3 regions of the Novosphingobium sp. PY1 genome follow, and region 1 is predicted to be linked to each of the others. Evidence: riboswitches for the same ligand, from Rfam matches in the RefSeq annotation. Region 1 holds a riboswitch; each other region holds the start of a gene.

Region 1 (6,431 bases):
CCCTCCGTGCTCAACCGACTGCGGCGAGAGCGGAAACGAGGTCAGGTTCGATCGCAAAGATAGCGGTGAAGCCGCTGATATCGAACACTTCACGCACTGACGGAGCGAGACCGCAAAGCGCGAGCCTGTTGCCCGATGCCTTGGCCACTTTCGCGCCCTTTAGCAGGATGCGCAGGCCCGCGGAACTGACGTAGCTGACCTGCGACAGGTCGATCACGGTGGCCGGATTGCCCTCGATCCGCGAAGGCAGACGGGTTTCGAGCAGCGGCGCGGTATTGCTGTCGAGCCGACCGGCAAGGGTCATCACCAGGGCCGGACCCTTGATTTCTTCGCTGATTTCCATCGCCCTGTCTCCGCCCGTCTTCTCATCGTGTCCACGCACCTTATTGGAGAAGTTGTGAAATTTTTCCACTCGATTAAGCTGGCCGGGGCCGCAATCGCGTGGCGCCGGTACGGGGATCGAGTGGCATGGATTGCGATTACGAACGCACTCTCGCCAACGGAAGGGCAGGGTTCCCCTCGTTCCTCGAGGATATCGAAGCCTATCTGGAAAGCGCCGACCTGCCGCTCGATGTTCTGACCAAGGTCATGATCGTGTTCGACGAACTGGTCAGCAACATCCTCGAACACGGCAAGGAGCAGGATATGCCGCGCATAACCGCCTGCCTCAGGGTGGGGAACGGGGAAGTCGCGGTCGACCTTATCGATGATGGCAGGCCATTCGACCCCTTGTCGCTTGAGACGCCCGATACTTCGCTTTCCGTGGAGGAGCGCGAGATCGGCGGCCTTGGCATCCACATCGTGCGCCGGATCATGGACCGCGTGGAATATGCGCGCGAAGGCGAATGCAACAGGCTACGTTTCGCTAAGAAATTGCCCCTAGGGTAACAGCCTCGAAGATCAGCAAAATTCAGCAGGCGTCAGGGGAAACGGCCTTGTTCATCCAACCGCGGGGACATTCCAGTGCGAGTGAAGCCGGCGAAGATCGTCTTGTCGTCTGCGATTGCGAGACGCTGGGCCTGTGCGTGCGTGCGCTTGCCCCCTTTGCCGCGGGCGAGGTGCTCGACAGGTTCAACGGCGAAGTCAGCGCCGACCTGCTGCAGCACAGCCTGCAGGTCTCGCCGGGGATGCATGTCCATGACACGCGCTTCGTCGGCTACCTGTCCCACGGTTGCGAGCCCAATTGCCGGCTGGACATGGAGCGCTTCGAACTTGTCGCCCTTAGCGATATCGATGCTGGCGAAGTCCTGACCATCGACTATGCCGCGACGGAGGATGTTCTCTATCGGCAATTCGCATGCCATTGTGCCGCGCAGCGCTGCCGCGCGTGGATCACCGGGCGCGCCGAGAATGCGAACGAGGAGGGCAGGCGATTTCTGGACGGGCAGGCCAAGCCGCTGAAGTCGTGACCGTGCCGCAGCAGGGCTCATCGGCCCGGACTGCGCCGTGGTGGGAGCGCCCAGACCTGCATTATCGCGGCGGGCGCCTGCACTTCGCGGGACATGATGTCGCCGCACTGGCCGGTGAGGGCGAGAGCGGGGGCGAGGAAGGGGGGGCGCTGTTTCTCTATTCGCTCGACCGCGTCGAAGCCAATCTCGATAGGGTGGTCGCTGCCCTTGGCGATATCGGCTGCGCCTTCACGGTCTATTACGCCATGAAGGCCAACCGCTTTGCGCCCCTGCTTGAGCGGCTCGCACAAAGCGGCAAATGCGGGGTCGACATCTGCTCTCCGGGTGAACTGGATCATGCCCTGGCCTGCGGTTTTGCGCCCGGTCAGATCAGTTTCACCGGCACTGGCGTCACGCCGCGCGATCTGGAACGACTACTGTCCCATCCCGAGATCACGATCAATTGCGACACCATGGGCATGATCCGACGCATCGGTGAGCGAACGCCGGGCCGCGAGATCGGCATTCGCGTGAATCCCGGGCGCGGCACCGGCTACGGCGATGCCGAGAAGCTGACTTATGCCGGGGGAAGAACGACCAAGTTCGGCATCTACCGCGAGCAGTGGGGCGAGGCGCTTGCCCTCGCGAAAAGCCATGGGCTGGCGATCACCTCGCTGCATTTTCATGTCGGCTGCGGATACCTGACCGATCAGCTGGAGAGCTGGGATCTGGCCGTCGCGGAGGCCTCTCGCTTCCTCGACGAAGTGCCGCAGGTGCGCACGGTCAACGTCGGCGGCGGGCTCGGGCTGCCCCATCGCTGCGGGGACAGGCCGCTCGATCTGGCGCAATGGGCCGCGATCCTGCGCCGCCATTTTGCCGGACGCGGCCTGCGCATCGCCGTTGAGCCGGGGGACTACATTGCCAAGGATGCCGGGATGCTCGTGCTTCCCGTGACCGACGTCGAAATCAAGCGCGACACCCGGTTCGTCTTCGTCGGCGGGGGCTTCAATCTCCACCCGGAACCTGCTTTCTACGACCTGCCGTGCGAGCCGGTTCCCTGCCTGCTGCGCGGCGATGGATCGGCGCCGGGCGAGCGGGTGACGATTGCCGGCAATATCAACGAAGCGCTTGATATCTGGGCTGCCGACACGCTCCTTCCGCCCGTTGAGGAGGGGGACTTCATCGCCTTCCTCAATGCCGGGGGATACGGCTCGGCGATGAGTTCCAACCACTGCATGCGCGGCGCCTTTACCGAACGCGCCCTGTAGGCTGCGCGCCGCGCCTGGGCCGCGCGATTGCCGCAAACTTGCGATGGGCACTGCGAAATCGGGGTGTTATCAGCACCTTCGAATCGGTTCTTGCCGATTCCCATTGATCGCGCCGGTGCCCCGTAACAGGGGCTTAATCGGGAATGCGGTGCGGGGAAGGGATTGCCTTTCCCAAGTCCGCGGCTGTCCCTGCAACTGTAAGCGGATAGCGCGATGCACAGGGCTTTTCATGCGCCATGGGCGCCTGGGAAGCAGCCACTGGGCCGAATGCGGCATGCCGCGAAGGGCCTGGGAAGGCGTGCATCAAGCTGTGACCCGCGAGCCAGGAGACCTGCCGGCGTCTGGTCGCTCTTGCCCTGGTCCAGGGGATGGCCGCGGCACGGTGAACTCCGTCTGAGCGACGAACCTGCGGCCGGGGCCGCAGCGGAGCGGCGTGTCGACCGGCCCTGGCGTCCGGTTGCCTGCGCCTTCCGGCCGTTCGCCTGAGCGGTTCGTCCCGGCCTTGTCGCAAGACGCCGGAGGACGATTTCGCATCATGGCTCAATTGCCGCATTCTGTTCGACCCAACCTGCGCCGCCGGATAGGCTGGCTTTTCGGCCCGCTCGTGGCCGCCAATATCGCCGCCTGGATCTGGGCTTTCTCGCTGTTCCACGATCGGCCGCTCATGCTCGGCACGGCCCTGCTGGCATGGGGCCTGGGGCTGCGCCATGCCGTGGACGCGGACCATATCGCGGCCATCGACAACGTGACCCGCAAGCTGATGCAGGACGGTCAGCGCCCGATCGCAGTCGGCTTCTGGTTCGCCATCGGACATTCCGGCATCGTCACCATCGCGGCCATAGCCATTGCCCTGACGACGAGCGCACTGACGCAGTTCGAAAGTCTCAAGCAGGTCGGCGGTCTCGTCGCGACCTCGATCTCGGCGATCTTCCTGTTCTCGATTGCCGCCATGAACCTGATCATCCTGCGCAACGTGTGGAAGACCTTCGCCCATGTCCGTGCCGGGGGCGCCTATGTGGAGGAAGACCTCGACATGCTGCTGGGCAATCGCGGGCTGATGGCGCGCCTTTTCCGGCCGATGTTCCGCCTCATCACCCGCAGCTGGCACATGGCTCCGCTGGGCTTCCTGTTCGGGCTGGGTTTCGACACCGCGACCGAAGTGGCCATCCTGGGCCTTTCGGCGGGGCAGGCGGCGGACGGGCTTTCCATCGGCACGATCCTCGTCCTGCCGGTGCTTTTCGCCGTGGGCATGGCGCTGATCGACACCGCCGACGGCGTCGTCATGCTCGGCGCCTATGAGTGGGCTTTCGTCAAGCCGATCCGCAAGCTCTACTACAACATCACCATCACCCTGATTTCGGCGCTTGTCGCCATCGTCATCGGCGGGATCGAAACGGTCGCCCTGATCGGCGATAAGCTGGGCCTCACCGGCGGCCTGTTCGATATTGCCGGCGAACTGGGAGAGAACTTCAACAGCCTGGGGTTCGGCATCATCGGCCTTTTCGTGCTGTGCTGGCTCGCCAGCTTCGCGATCTACCGCTGGAAGCGCTTCGACGATATCGAAGTGCGCGTCTCGGCATGAGAACCGGTCCTTAGGCGATTGGCTTGGCGGTCGATCTGTTCTAGGGCCTCGCTTCGAAGCACGGATCGATTCTGTGCTTCGAATGATCGCGCCGGTGCCCCGAAAGGGGCTTAATCGGGAATGCGGTGCGGGAAGGTCTCTCCTTCCCAAAACCGCGGCTGTCCCTGCAACTGTGAGCGGATAGCGAGATGCACACGGTTCCCTTCCTCACGCGAAGGGCCGGCCACTGGGTGAAGCCGCAAGGCGATCCGGGAAGGCGTGCATCAAGCAGTGACCCGCAAGCCAGGAGACCTGCCGGCGCACCGGTCGCTCTTGCCTTGATCCAGGGGATGGTCACGGCACGGTAATTCTTCCGTCTGAGCGACGAAGCTGTGCGGCTGGGGCTGCACGAACGCGCGATAACGGGTGCCTTTTCGCGCCCGCCCGTCGCCGCGCGTCGGTCGGATTCGCTTCCGGCAAGCCCCGCCGTTGTCGCCATGGCGCGTGGGGAATTGCCGATGCCTGACCTGTCCAAGGTCCCTGTAACGATCATCACCGGTTTTCTGGGCGCGGGTAAGACCACGCTCATCAGCCATCTCATCCGCAATGCCGGCGGTCGCCGCCTGGCGGTCGTCGTCAATGAATTCGGCACGCTGGGCGTCGATGGAGATATCCTGAAGTCGTGCGCCATCCCCGACTGCCCGGCAGAGAACGTCGTCGAACTGGCCAATGGCTGCATCTGCTGCACCGTCGCCGACGACTTCATCCCCACTGTCGAGAAGCTGCTGGCGCTTGAACCCCGGCCCGATCACATTCTGATCGAAACTTCGGGTCTCGCGCTGCCCAAGCCGCTGCTCAAGGCTTTCGACTGGCCCGCGATCCGCAGCCGCATCACTGTCGACGGGGTGCTTGCCCTTGCCGACGCAGAGGCCGTGGCCGAGGGCCGGTTCGCACCCGATCTCGCCGCACTCGAGGCGCAGCGCGCGGCCGACCCGGAAATCGATCACGAGACGCCGCTGTCCGAAGTCTTCGAGGACCAGCTCGCCTGCGCCGACATGGTGCTGCTGACCAAGGCCGACCTTGCCGGCGCCGAGGGCCTTGCCCGCGCGCGTGAAGTCATCGCCGCAGAAGCCCCGCGCCCGGTCCCGGTCATCGAACTGAGCGAGGGCGTCGTCGATCCGCGCGTGATCCTTGGCCTTGGCGCTGCTGCCGAGGACGATATTGCCGCGCGTCCCTCGCACCACGATGGCGAGGACGATCACGAGCACGAGGATTTCGACAGCGCCGTCATCGAACTGGGCGAAATCGCCGATCCCGCTGCTCTCGCCGCACGCATCGAGACACTGGCGAGCGATCACCGGGTGCTGCGGGTGAAGGGCTATGTCGCGGTAGCCGGCAAGCCGATGCGCATGCTGGTGCAGGCGGTCGGCGCGCGGGTACGCAGCCACTACGACCGCCCCTGGCGCCCCGATGAAGCGCGCCTCACGTCGCTGGTCGCCATTGCCGAGCACGATTACCTCGATCCCGCTGCGATAAGGGCCGTGCTGCAGGGCTGAGGCCGCGATGCACGTTATCTTCCGCGAGACCCACGGGATCGAGGAAGCCTCCGTTCCGCAGGATCTGGGGCAGGCTCCGGCCGATCTCGTGGTGCTGTCGTTTTCGGACAGCGACCTCGGCGCTTTCGCTGCCGGGTGGCGCAGCGCGCGCGATGCGGGGGACAGTCCGCCCTCGCTGCGCCTCGCCAATCTTGCGGCACTGACGCATCCCTTGTCGGTCGACACCTATGTCGAGCGCACGCTGGCATGTGCGAAGGCGATCCTGGTACGGATCATCGGCGGGCTTCCCTACTGGACTTACGGCCTGCAGCAGGTGGAGGCGCTGGCGCGTTCGCGCGGGATCGCGCTGGCCGTGCTGCCCGCAGACGGGCGCGAGGACGAAAGGCTCGATGCCGTCTCGACCGTTCCGGTTTCCACGCTGCGCGAACTGACCCGCCTTTGCGATATCGGCGGCGCGGTTGCAGCGCGGGCAGCCCTTTCACGGCTCGCGCAAGCGGGCGGCCTGCTGGCGGACGGCAAGACCGGGCGCGAAGTCCGGGCCATTCAGGCGCTGCCGACTGCCGGGGCGTGGCTTCCAGGTGAAGACACGGCCTGTCCGGCGGCCTTTGCCCTGACAGCATCCCGCCCGCGCGTGCTGCTCGCGTTCTATCGATCCTAT
Region 2 (6,431 bases), 280 kb from region 1:
GAGCGGCAGGAAATCGGCCTGCGAAAGCCCGCGTGCACTGGCCGCGTTCGTAAAGCCGGTGTGCTTCATCATGTCAACGATCAGGGTGTCGTCACCTGCGACCAGCCCTGCCGATTCCCAGACCAGCGCCGGTACGGGCGTAGCGCCCCGGGCCGGCGCGGCGCGGGCCAGCGCCTCGTCGATCCGGCCGATCAGGCGCTTGCCCAGTTCGGGATGGCCGGTGAGGCCCGCAAGTTCCCGGATCTGGCCGCGCGCAGCCTCAAGGTCCGGCGCAATCGGCATCTTCACCACCTTGAAGCCCAGCTCGTCGAGCGCGCTGGCCGTGGCGGGCGGCAGGAAACTGCTGGCGACAACCACTTTCGGGCCGATGGCGGCGACTTCCTCCACCGTGCCCGAGACCGCGCGGTAACGGCGCGCCTTGGCAAGGTCCATCGAAGTGGACTGGGCATCGTGGCTGTAGCCCGAGATCGCCAGCAACTGGCCCGGCCCGGTCACTTCGGCCAGGATCGCATCGGTGCAGGGATTGAGCGAGACGATGGTCGGGTGGGCCGGATCGCCCCGCGCGGCAAGCGGGGCGGCCCCGGAATGGCCACCCCCGCAACCCGATATGCAGGCCCATGCCAGCGCAAGGACCCCGGCGCGGACCAGGGCCCGCGCCAGATGCTTCCCTCCGGTCCTCCCGGACTGCGGGGGAAGCGACAGGGTCACATCTTCACCCGAACCCCGGCATAGGCCGAGCGGCCCGGCGTGCCGTAGCCCGAGACCGTCGTGTAATCGGCATCGGTCAGGTTCTCGATGCGCGCGAAGACTTCGTAGCGCTGCGCTATCGTGTAGCTCGCCCGCAGGGTCGCGGTCACGTAACCGTCCAGCGGGGTCGTATTGTAATTGTCGTTGTAGCTGTCGGACACCATGCGGATATCGCCGCCCAGCGTCAGCCCTTCAAGCGGCGCGTCCCAGTCGGCCGAGACGGTGAGTGCATTGCGCGGACGGCGGGCAAGGTCGTTGCCCCGGTTGAGATCGCCGGCCGTGCGGTTCACCGACTTGACGTAAGTATAGACCGCGCTGGCACGCAGGCGCTCGGAAACCCGGGCGCCCAACTCGATCTCGGCGCCGGTTGCGCGGGCCTTCCCGACATTGGCATAGAAACCGTAGCGGCCATCCCCGCAAAGCGCATCGCTCGATCCGAAGCACGAGACGTAGTCGATCAGGTTGCGGCTGTCGCGGCGAAAGCCGGTGACCGCGAAGTGCAGCGGGCCGTTGCGGTCGCCATACTCGATCCCGGCATCGTAGCTGCGGCTGCGCTCGGGCATCAGGTCGGGATTGCCGTATTCGGAGAACAGCTGATAGAGCGTGGGCACCTTGAAGCCTTCGCCGTAGGAGGCGCGGATGCGCCAGCCCGCCGCCACGGTGACGCTGCCGTTGGCACCGAAGGTCCACTTGTCGCCGAAATTGGAGTGGTCGTCGTAGCGCACGCCCGCGGCCAGGCTGAACAGATTGCCGTAGTAGCCGAGCAGGCCATGCACGCTCGTCAGTTCCGCGTCGGCGCGAATGCGCGAGCCGTAGAGGAAATCGTCGGACTTGATGTGCGACCATTCATGGGCGCCCCCGAAGTCGAGCCGGACGGCATCGGTGGCGTCGTAGGAGCCACTCAGTTCCGCCCTTTCGCTGCGGCCCTGCGTTTCGGAATTGAACTGGTCCGAGATCGTCGGGTCGTAGTAACGGCGGCGGGTGTCCGAAACCTGATAGCCTGCATCGAGCGTGAGCGCATCGCCGGTCCACGTCAGCCCCGCGCGGCCGCCCAGCTCGCGGGTCTTCTGGTACTCGGGCGTATCGGCGAAAGTGTAATCCGGCGCCGGATAGCCATCGAGGTCGAGCGTGCCATCGGTAAAGCGGCCCACCACGCTGGCGGTAAGGCCCGGCACCAGATCGACGTGGGCACGGCCACCGGCCCGCCACTGCCTGAAGCCGTCGGCCTCGGTACCGGACGCCGCCTGGCTGATGCCATCGGTGCGCATGTAACCGCCATTGAGGTTGACGCCGTAGGTCTCGCCGGAAAGCCCGGCCGAAACCTGCCCGTCGAAGCTGTCGCGCGCGCCATACTCTGCCGAGCCCTCGACGCCGTTGACGTCGCGGCTGGTGATCGCCAGCACGCCGCCGATGGCTTCCGATCCCCAGACGACCGAGTTCGAGCCGCGCAGCAGTTCGACCCTGCCGACCGGCCCGGTCATCAGGTTGCCGAAATCGAACCCGCCGCTGGGCGCGGCAATGTCCGCAACGCGCAGGCCGTCGACCAGCACCAGAAGCTGCTGGGAATTGGCGCCGCGCACGAACAGGCTCGTCGTCCCGCCGATGCTGCCGTTACGGCTGAAGGTCACGCCCGGCAGGCGCTCCAGCACGCGGGCGACGTCCGGCCCCTGGATGGAATCGATCTCCTCGCTGCCGACGACGCTGACGGGCTGCCCCGCCTGATCGACGCGCAGCGCGCTGCCGGTCGCGATCACCGTGATCGCGTCACCCAGCGGAACGAACGGCGCGACATCGGCCTCATCGGCAAGAGCGGGGGAAACAAGAGCGGGTGTGGACACGGCAAGCGCGGTGCCGAGCAGATACAGATACTTCACGTACAAACCTCCAACCTGAACGAAGCGTCGCTCGTGGCTGAGGCCGCGCCTTCACGGCGCATGACTCGCTGCATTCCGGTCCAACCCGCCCGGCGCGGAACGACCATCACTGGCAGGTCTCCTGGCTCCCGGATCATAGCGCCGCCCCACCTTCCCGGCATCCTTGTGACAAGACGCCAGTGGCCAATCGGGACGGAACTCCCCGGTCACAGTTGCGGGGACAGCGCCGGAATCGAACCGGCTTCCCTCTTAGGTCCGGCAAGCCGGACAACCCGTGACGTGGCCGGGCGGATACTGCGGTGTTGCAGGCTTTGCAAGCACGGCCGCGCAAGTACCTGCCCGCGCAACCGGTTTGTTTACCGGTTAAGGCTACAAGGCGGCGGTGTGTCGCTTCGGGACGGCGACCACGGAGCGGATGCGCCGGATCGATAGGCGGGTTAGGCGCAGGATGCGCCGACGAGCCACGTTGACGGGGCGCACGTTGAAGTGGCGCACATTGACGGTGCGCACTTTGACAAGGCGAGCGAAAGGAACCGAGTGACCGAGCCACCTGCCCTGATGGCCCTGATCGGCGAAAGCGAGGCGCGCCCGCGCGACTTCGCGGCCCGGTTCGAGCGCGGGCGCAGGAACCGGCATGCGCACCGCGCCCATCTGCAGCGGCGCTGGAGCGTGGCTGCTGCAGGCCTTGCCGCCATCGCCCTGCCTGCCTTCGCCTCACCGGGACACTGGGACCGCTTCACCATCGCCGCTGCCACGGCCGAGGCGCAGACCCCCGAGCCGATGCCCTTCGAGCGCGCCGGATCGAGTTTTCCCGGCTCCGCCTTCTATTACCTCGAACAGGAAGCCGCGCCCCTGCAGGTGGGCGAAGGCATCCATTCCGACGCCGGGGACGCGGACGCACCGGCCCCTGAAGCCCGCGCCCCTGCCCGCCCGCTCACCATCGATGCCAGCGGCATCGACCGCACCCGCGCGCTGCAGTGCATGACCGCCGCCATATACTATGAAGCCGCAAGCGAGGCCGAAGCCGGCCAGCGTGCGGTTGCGCAGGTCGTGCTCAACCGGGTGGCCCACCCGGCCTATCCCAATACCGTGTGCGGCGTGGTCTACGAAGGATCGGAACGCTCCACCGGCTGCCAGTTCTCGTTCACCTGCGACGGCTCGCTCGCCCGCAAACCTTCGCGCTATTTCTGGGACCGGGCGATGCAGGTCGCCCGCGCCGCGCTGTCGGGCTACGTCTATGCCCCGGTCGGCCTGGCGACGCATTACCACACCGTGCAGGTCCATCCCTACTGGGCTGCGAGCCTCGATTACCTCGGCACCATCGGGGCGCATCGCTTCTACAGCTTCCATGGCGCGGCGGGCCGCCCGGGCGCCTTCCGCTTCGCCTACCTGGGCGGCGAACCGGCAGCCGCGCCGCACCCCCGCGACACCGCTTCGCCCACCATGGCGGCGGCAGACACGCTCGATCCGGTGGCGATCCAGCGCAAGTTCGATGCGCAAGGGGCAGCGCCGACTGCCGCGACAAGCCCGATCGAGACAGCCGCCGCCAAGACCGCGCCCGCGCCGATCTATTCCAGCGCCATTCGCGAACGCGGCGGCGAAGCACTCTACCGGGCGCAGAAGCTGCCCGAAACCGGCGACATCAAGCCGCAATACGCCAATAGCGGCCGCTGGATCGCCCAGCCGGGCACCTGACCCGGCGCGACCTGTCTCCTTTCGGGGCACCGTGAGGCCATGGCAAGAATTCGGCAACCATAGGCCATTACAAACACTTAGAGCATCATCGTCATAAGGGTGGCGATCAGAACAACGACACAAAGGGCCCGCCTGACATGACGATCCGCTTCTCCGCTGCCTATGGCGGAAAAAGTCCAGCGATTGTGCGTGCCCTGTGCCCCTCCGCCCCCCTGGGCGCAGTCAACGACAATGGCTGCAGGCCCATTCTCGGCGGCTCCGCCCGCCGCGCCATCGCTGCCTATTCGGAACAGATGCACCTGCCGATGCAGGCGGCGAACGACCAGCGGATGCTGACCGAGGCCCTGCGCCACTTCGCCCGCCACGGCCTCTCGGCCGCTGCCCATGCGCGCGAGAACGCGGAAGCCGCCAAGGCCGCCAGCGACGAGGAAGCGTGCCGCTGGTGGATCTCGATCTGCCGCCAGCTGGACCGCCGCATGGCCGACGCCCTGGCGCGCAAGATCGCCCGCCACGGCTGATCCTGCGGCGGCGAGACGGCCGCGCCCCATCGTCGCAGGTAATGCCGCGCGCGATACCGATCCTTCGCCAGGCTCGGGATGAGCGGTGCGTGTGGGGTGAGCACAGCCGCTCCGAATCGCGACGGCGCGCAAGCCCCTCAAGTCCGCGCATCTTGCCCTTCCGGCGATTCGCCCCGAGCCTCTTGCAATGCCCTGGCTTCGGTGAGAGACATGTCCCGCGCCGCGCAAGACTTACGCAAACCTTGCCAAATCGTTGAAAATTCGCGCTTGGCGGTCCTGTTTTATCGCCACTATTGCAATTGCGAACTATTATCAATTAAAAGTGCCCGCTTGCGCCCTGCCCGCGTCGTTTCGCGGTTGCAATGTCGGTGCGAGGGGCGTAGGGCCCGCTTCGCAACTGACGGCACCTGCCTTATGCGGGACAAAGCAGGCCGCCTTTCACGTCCGAGGTCCCGCCATTGGGAAGGACAAGCACGCATCATGGCTCGTAAGAAGATTGCCCTTATCGGCGCCGGCAACATCGGCGGCACCCTCGCGCACCTCGCTGCGCAGAAGGAACTGGGCGACATCGTCCTGTTCGACATCGCCGAAGGCATCCCCCAGGGCAAGGCTCTCGACCTGTCGCAGTGCGGTCCCGTCGAAGGCTTCGACGCCGCCATCACCGGCACCAATGACTACGCCGACATCGCCGGCGCCGACGTCATCATCGTCACCGCTGGCGTTCCCCGCAAGCCGGGCATGAGCCGCGACGACCTGCTGGGCATCAACCTCAAGGTGATGAAGTCGGTCGGCGAAGGCATCAAGCAGTACGCTCCCGACGCTTTCGTGATCTGCATCACCAACCCGCTCGACGCGATGGTCTGGGCGCTACGCGAATTCTCCGGCCTGCCCCACAGCAAGGTCGTCGGCATGGCCGGCGTGCTGGACTCGGCGCGCTTCTCGACCTTCCTCGCCTGGGAATTCGGCGTTTCGGTGCGCGACGTCACCAGCTTCGTGCTGGGCGGCCACGGCGACACCATGGTCCCTGTCGTCGAGTACTCGACCGTCAAGGGCATCCCCGTTCCCGACCTCATCAAGATGGGCAAGTCGACCCAGGAGCGCATCGACGAGATCGTCAAGCGCACGGCCAACGGCGGCGGCGAGATCGTCGGCCTGCTCAAGACCGGCTCGGCGTTCTACGCTCCGGCCGCTTCCGCCATTGCCATGGCTGAATCCTACCTCGGCGACCAGAAGCGCATCCTGCCCTGCGCCGCCTACCTCGAAGGCCAGTACGGCGTCGACGGTCTCTACGTCGGCGTGCCGGTGAAGATCGGCAAGGACGGCGTCGAGGAAGTCATCGAGATCTCGCTCGACGAGAAGGCCAAGGCAGGCCTGCAGGTCTCGATCGACGCGGTCAAGGAACTGCTGGTAGCCTGCAAGGGCATCGACGGCTCGCTGGCCTGAGGAAATAGCCGTCGTGCGATGCGGGCCTGACAATCTCGCCAGTATCGCACGGCGCAAATAGTTTCTTGGAACCTCCCCAGCCAATCAGGCTGCTTCCACGATCAGGAACAGGAAAAGATCCATGTCCATTCTCGTCGACAAGAATACCAAGGTC
Region 3 (6,431 bases), 450 kb from region 1:
CCCGAACTGGCTTTGCCTGTTGACGGCTGCCACTGGCCTTGCCCTTGCCGCTTATGAAGCCGGATTGGGCGGCGTGGGTAGCCACGGCCTGCATCTGGCGGTTGCGCTGGTGGTAGGCATGGTCCTGTTCCGCTTCGGCATGATCGGTGGCGGGGATGCCAAGTTCTATGCCGGTTGCGCCGGCTGGTTCGCGTGGTCGCAGGCATCGCGCCTGCTTCTCTCGGTTTCGATCGCAGGGCTTGTCCTCTTCCTCGTCTGGTTCACCGTGCGCCGGATCATGCGCAAGCCGATCGGCGGGCGCGGCTCGGACGACAATTTCGACAAGCTGCCATATGGCATCGCCATAGCTGCAGGCGCGCTCATCACCGCAGCTTCCGCATTCTGAGGCGGAGACGGGGTTACTTGTGCAAGCTGGAAGAAGGATCGATCGGACGCCCGTCCTTGCGCACTTCGTAGTGCAGGTGGGGTCCGGTAGACCGGCCGGTCGAGCCGACGAAACCGATGACGTCGCCCGGTTTGATCGTTTGGCCCGGGCTGACGTTCAGGCGGGAGAGGTGGCCATAGAGCGTCTCCACCCCTTTGCCGTGGTTGATGCGAACCGCTAGACCGTAGCCGCCCTGCCATCCTGCCGACATGATGACACCCGCCGAAGTGGCATGGACCGGTTCACCCATGGCCGCAGCAAGGTCGACGCCGGTATGCATGCGCACCTGGTTGAGCAGGGGATGCATGCGCAGGCCGAAGCCGCTCGACAGCCTGCTTGAGCGCAGGGGCATTCCTTCGGGCGCACCGCCCGATCCAGTGCCCGGTGGCGGCGTCAGCAGGCGTACCGTGTCCCGGAATCGTCCGCTGGAGGACATGATGACCGATCGGCTCTGATCGAGCGAAGCGGAAGACGAAAGATAGCGGACCGGTTCCTGCCCGCTGAGATCGACGGCGCGGCCGACGGTGATGCGTGCAGGCGGAGCTTGCGCAGCGGCGAACGGGGCAGGGTGGGGCGACGTGACGCAGGCGGCGCGGTCGCTGACGATGGCTCCGGCGGTCAGGCAACTTCCCGCGGTCCCGGTGTCGACCACGGCCATGCGATTGACGCCGTCCTCACCGGCCATTGCCGGTGCGGCTTGGGCCATGACCAGAGCGACCGCGCCGAGCATCGCTGGGCGGATCGTCTTCTTGCTCTGGCATTCAAGGATCATGGCACTTCCCCCGTAGCCGTAAACTAAAGGAAAAGCGCCGGTCTGTTAACTCAAATTGACGCTGCGTCTCGAACTGGAACGCGGGGATTTGGAGGTATGAATACCTGCCTCAAAAGCCCCGCGCCATGCCCTCGCGCCTTGGATCGGCTCCGCCTTCATAGCCGCCGTTCTGGACCACGATCGCCTGAATTCCCGACTCCTCGCTGCGAGAGGTCGAGAGCGGCATGCCGCGTGCAGCAAGGCCGGTCATGATCGGTTCGGGGAACGGATCGGCGCGGAAGGTATCGCCCTTGGCGACAAGGTTGGGCAGCGCCACTGCGTCCTGCGGAGACATGTGCCAGTCCAGCATCGCTACCAGCGCCTTGAGATTATAGGCCTGGATCGAAGTCCCGCCGGGCGATCCGGCAGCGGCATGAAAGCGGCCGTCCTTCGTCAGGACGATGGCCGGTGCCATGCTCGAGCGCGGTCGCTTGCCGGGGGCGGGGGCATTCGCTGCTGGCGCTCCGTCTTTATCGGTGGGCGAGAACGAGAAATCGGTAAGCTGGTTGTTGAGGAAGAACCCATCGACCATTCGTCCGGAACCGAAGATGCTCTCCACCGTGGTCGTCATCGAGACGACATTGCCCTCGCCATCGACGACGATGAAGTGGCTTGTCCCGCCGGGCTCGACCGTAGCGTCGGGGCCGACAGCAGGTGCGCCCTTCGGATGGCCGAAGCTGACCGGGCCTGCGCGTTCCCCGATCAGTTCGGCGCGCGCTGCCAGGTAGTCCGGATCGAGCAGGCCCTTGATCGGTACTTCGACGAAGGCCGGATCGCCGACGTAGCGATCGCGGTCGGCATAGGCCAGCCGGCTTGCCTGCGCGAACTCGAACCAGGCCTTTTCATCTTTGGCATTGCGCTTGCCGATATCGGTATGGTCGAGAATGCCCAGCGCCATGAGCAGTCCCGGGCCGCCGGACGGTGCCTGCGGCGTGCAGACCATGTAAACGCGGTAGGGTTCGCAAAGCGCCGGGCCGGAGCGCGGGCGATAGGCGGCGAGGTCGGCCAACGTCATCGTGCTTGGGCGCGGTCCCTCGCTCACGCGCCTGACGATGTCAGCGGCAACAGGGCCGGTCAGCAGGCCGGAGGCTCCGAACCTGGCGATCCGCTCCAAGGTGCGGGCGTAGGCCGGATTGCGCAGGCGGTCCCCCGCGGCATAGCGGGTGCCGTCCGGCTTGGAGAAATACGCGACGGCATCGGGCGCGGAGGATTGCGGTGCGCGCTCCATCCGGATCATGCCCGCAAGGCGGGGGCTGACGATGAAGCCGTCCTCGGCAAGATTGCGGGCCGGCTTCAGCAGGTCCGCCCAGGCGAGCTTGCCGTGATCGTGATGGGCCATGTCTAGCATGGCCACGGCCCCGGGCACGCCGGTTGAAATGCCGCCAAGAACCGCATCGAAGAAAGGCAGTCGGTTGCCGTCATCGTCGAGGAAGAGGCGGTCGGTCGCGCCGGCAGGCGCGGTTTCGCGCCCGTCGTAGTATGTCGCCTTGCGGCTCTTCGCGTCGTAGTAGACCATGAAGGCGCCGCCGCCGATCCCCGAACTCTGCGGTTCGACAAGGCCGAGGACCGCCTGGATCGCCACTGCGGCGTCGACCGCCGAGCCGCCCTTGCGCAGCACGTCCACCCCTGCCTTCACCGCCAGGGGATTGGCCGCCGCGACCATTGCATGCTTTGCAAACCCGGCCTGTTCGCGCTCCGGTACTTCGGACCGTGCGGTCTGCTCGACGGTTGCTGCAGGGGGCGGACTGGCCTGGGAAACGCTGGCCTGGGAAACGGTCGTCAGTGTCAGTGCGGCAAGGCCGACGGACAGGAAAAGGCGGCGCAATAGGGTTCTCCGCGGGGTAGCTTCAATCGATCTTGTCGCGGCGATGGCCCCTTCAGTCAGGGACTCGCGCGATCGCCGGGACGGAACCTAACAGTTCCGTCCGGCAGGTATAGGGGCTTGCGGCGAGGACATTTCTGCTTGCAGTGCGCTGCCGTTGGCTAGAGGTCGATCCCCGGCTGCGCCTTGATGCCATTGCGGAAAGCGTGCTTCTCGTCACCGATCCTGCTTACCGTGTCGGCCAGTTCGATGAATTCGGCATGGGCCGCGCGCCCGGTGATTACCACGTGCTGCATCTCCGGCCGGTTCCTGATCGCAGGAAGGACTTCTTCCAGCGTGAGGTAGCCGTAATTGATGAGGTACGTCAGTTCATCGAGCACGACGAGCGAGATCTCAGGATCGGCCAGCGCGGCCTTTGCCTTGGTCCACCCGGCCTGCGCAGCGGCAATGTCGCGCTGGCGGTTCTGGGTTTCCCAGGTGAAGCCCTCGCCGCAGTTCTCCCAGGTGACGCCCGGCTGCACGGAAAGGAAAGCGCGTTCGCCTACGTCGACCTTGCTCTTGATGAACTGGAATACCGCCGCCGTGCGCCCGTAGCCCAGCGTGCGAACCACCATGCCGAAGGCGCTGGAGGACTTGCCCTTGCCGTTTCCTGTAAGAACGAGCACCAGCCCCTTGTCGATCCTGGCTGCAGCAATGCGCGCATCGACTACGGACTTGAGCTTGCGGGTCCGTTCCTTGTGGCGGCGGTCTTCTTCGGCGAGATTTTCGGTATCGGTCATAGCGGTTTGGCCTCTCTCGGGGGTGGCATGCGGCGGGGCGAAGGAGAGTCCGGCAAGTTTGGCATTCACTCGGGTTTCCTCTTCGACGCACGCACGATTGTCGTTTGCCAAGGGATTGCCCGCAGGATGCGAGGCCCTCGTCCGCCCGGTTCATCCCGCCCGCGCGAAGGAACGACGGTAGCGGGCCGGTTTCCTGACTTTCCGGATCGCCGCGCCTTTCGCCGCCTTCTCGAACAGGGTGTGCCCGTTCAATGGCATAGTGGCGATGCGCTCACCGGTCACAGTTGCGGGAGCAGTGCCGCAGATGCAGCGAAGACTTCGCTGCCCGGACTTCCCGATTAAGCCCTTGCGGGCACCCGTTACGGCCCCGCGGATAGGCCAGGGCAAGTCTGCCTGCAAGCATATTGCGCTTGCGAAGGGCATGACTGCGCGATACTTGCCGGGCTGCGACAGGTTCCCCGCAAGGGGATCAAAAGGGAATTCGGGTGCAAGTCCCGGGCTGCCCCTGCAACTGTAAGCGGCGAGCCATCCGGCCATTTCGCCATTGGGACCCCAAGCCGGTCCTGAGAAGGCGGCCGGAGCGGCGCTGACCCGTGAGCCAGGAGACCTGCCTGCCGCAGTCGTTCTTCATCCGGGCAGGGCGCACCGGGTGTTCGAGGGCCCCGTTATGGCGGGGTCACCCCTCGCGCAACGACAGTCATCGTCTCGCCGGTTGGGATTCCGGTGGGGCTGGAGCCGTTTGCAAGGAGGGAGCGCCGCCATGCTCTTGATGTCATTTTGTCGTCCGCGCTCGGGAGCGTTACGCTGATGCTGCGTGCAGTCGACGCAAACGCCTCGGTTGTGGTCTGCTCGACCTGTCGCCATGCCGAAACCGAACGTGAGGACGAACACGGCGAGCGCGGCGGTGCGCGGTTGGCCTCCGTGATGCGCGAGGTGCAGGCAGGCGATCCAGCGCTGGCCGCCGTTAGCGTTCAGGAAATGCCGTGCCTGTTCGCCTGCAAGCGTTTCTGCACCGTGCATATCCGGGCGCCCGGCAAGATGGGATATGTCTTGGGAGACTTCGCCCCTGACCGTGAGGCCGCGCACGCGATTCTCAGCTATGCTGCGCAACATGCCGAAAGCGAAGAAGGCGTCGTCCCCTATCGCAGCTGGCCGCAGGGCGTGAAGGGGCACTTCATCACCCGCACCCCGCCAGAAGGCTTCTTGTGCACATGATCCGGTTCGAAAGCCGCGAAGCCTTTGCCGCAGCGCTCCTGGATCTGCCCGAGGCCAACAAGGTCGCGCAGGCCGCCGCACAGTTGCGCCAGGACGCCTTGACCAAGCCGCTGGGCTCGCTCGGTCGACTGGAAGACATCGCTATTTTCATGGCCTCGTGGCAGGGGAGGGAACGACCGGTGCTGGAGGGCATCCGTGCGGCGATCTTCGCCGGCAACCACGGTGTCGCCGCAAAGGCGGTCAGTGCCTATCCGCCCGAAGTGACCGCGCAGATGGTCGCCAACTTCGCGGCGGGCGGGGCGGCTATCAACGCCCTGGCCGGCGCTTGCGGTGCAGAACTGGTCATCGTGCCGATCGAGCTGGACCGTCCGACGGCGGACTTCGTCGAGCAGCCTGCCATGAGCGAGGAAGATTGCCTGGCCGCGCTCAATACGGGGGCTGCGGTCGTCGAAGAGGGGTTGGACCTGCTTTTCGTGGGCGAAATGGGGATAGGAAACACCACGCCCGCAGCCGCTCTGTGCGCGCAGGCCTGCAATGGCAAAGCTGCCGAGTGGGTCGGTGCCGGAACGGGTCTCGACAGGGACGGTATCGCCTACAAACAGTCCGTCGTTGCACAGGCCCTGTCCTTTCACGGTGCCCGCTGCACCGATGCTTTCGAAACCTTGCGCCGATTGGGAGGGCGCGAGATTGCTGCAATAGCCGGGGCCATTCTCGCTGCCCGGATCAAGCGCATTCCGGTGCTGCTCGACGGGTTCATCGTCTGCGCCTCCATAGCGCCGCTGGTGGTCGATCAGCCGCGTTTCGCAGCGCACTGCCTTGCCGCTCACTGCTCCATGGAAGCAGCCCATGCCAGGTTGCTGGACTGGCTTGGCCTTGCCCCCCTGCTGCAACTGGGGATGCGGCTGGGCGAGGGCACCGGTGCAGCGGTGGCGGCGCAGCTTGTGCGCTCGGCAATTGCTGCGCACAACGGCATGGCGACATTTGCCGAAGCCAGGGTCGCAGGCGTTGTATGACGAGCTTCATGCTGCACCTCATGCGGCACGGAGCTCCGCAGCGACCCGGCCTGATGCTCGGCCACCTCGACGAGCCGCCGTTGGCTTGCGGCATCACAGCCTGCCTTGAACGTGCTCGCGCTGTTGCCTGCAAGCAGGTTCGGTGTTCGGACCTTGCCCGCTCATGGCTTCCGGCTCGGGAGATATCGGCGCAGCGCGGCCTCGCAGCGCAAATCGACCCGCGCTGGCGTGAACTCGATTTCGGTGCGTGGGACGGCCAGCCTCCGCAGCAAGTGCACAGTGACGCGCTTGCCCGGTTCTGGGACGATCCGGATGCCTATCCTCCGCCGCAAGGCGAAACATGGTCGGCTCTCGTCTCTCGCGTGGG

Evidence for each region. Region 1 has a riboswitch for cobalamin ahead of J3474_RS13620 (HoxN/HupN/NixA family nickel/cobalt transporter). Riboswitches for the same ligand answer to the same signal wherever they lie in the genome.
Region 2: linked by a shared signal. The riboswitch ahead of J3474_RS14955 (TonB-dependent siderophore receptor) and the one ahead of J3474_RS13620 (HoxN/HupN/NixA family nickel/cobalt transporter) in region 1 are both predicted to bind cobalamin.
Region 3: linked by a shared signal. The riboswitch ahead of cobO (cob(I)yrinic acid a,c-diamide adenosyltransferase) and the one ahead of J3474_RS13620 (HoxN/HupN/NixA family nickel/cobalt transporter) in region 1 are both predicted to bind cobalamin.

Annotation. Positions count from the first base shown of each region.
Region 1 covers NZ_BLTI01000008.1:475,942-482,372, reverse strand. The annotation lists gene J3474_RS13645 (hypothetical protein) at 1-100, shown strand, start outside; gene J3474_RS13640 (STAS domain-containing protein) at 11-412, opposite strand; gene J3474_RS13635 (ATP-binding protein) at 469-888, shown strand; gene J3474_RS13630 (SET domain-containing protein-lysine N-methyltransferase) at 936-1,409, shown strand; gene J3474_RS13625 (diaminopimelate decarboxylase) at 1,406-2,656, shown strand; cobalamin riboswitch at 2,753-3,010, shown strand; gene J3474_RS13620 (HoxN/HupN/NixA family nickel/cobalt transporter) at 3,192-4,238, shown strand; cobalamin riboswitch at 4,314-4,552, shown strand; gene cobW (cobalamin biosynthesis protein CobW) at 4,736-5,773, shown strand; gene cobN (cobaltochelatase subunit CobN) at 5,781-6,431, shown strand, end outside.
Region 2 covers NZ_BLTI01000008.1:750,976-757,406, forward strand. The annotation lists gene J3474_RS14950 (ABC transporter substrate-binding protein) at 1-708, opposite strand, end outside; gene J3474_RS14955 (TonB-dependent siderophore receptor) at 705-2,621, opposite strand; cobalamin riboswitch at 2,715-2,912, opposite strand; gene J3474_RS14960 (cell wall hydrolase) at 3,108-4,316, shown strand; gene J3474_RS14965 (hypothetical protein) at 4,454-4,834, shown strand; gene mdh (malate dehydrogenase) at 5,315-6,277, shown strand; gene sucD (succinate--CoA ligase subunit alpha) at 6,399-6,431, shown strand, end outside.
Region 3 covers NZ_BLTI01000008.1:24,496-30,926, forward strand. The annotation lists gene J3474_RS11520 (prepilin peptidase) at 1-385, shown strand, start outside; gene J3474_RS22725 (M23 family metallopeptidase) at 399-1,196, opposite strand; gene ggt (gamma-glutamyltransferase) at 1,306-3,060, opposite strand; gene cobO (cob(I)yrinic acid a,c-diamide adenosyltransferase) at 3,219-3,836, opposite strand; cobalamin riboswitch at 4,002-4,211, opposite strand; cobalamin riboswitch at 4,271-4,466, shown strand; gene J3474_RS11540 (DUF1636 domain-containing protein) at 4,644-5,051, shown strand; gene cobT (nicotinate-nucleotide--dimethylbenzimidazole phosphoribosyltransferase) at 5,048-6,064, shown strand; gene J3474_RS11550 (histidine phosphatase family protein) at 6,061-6,431, shown strand, end outside.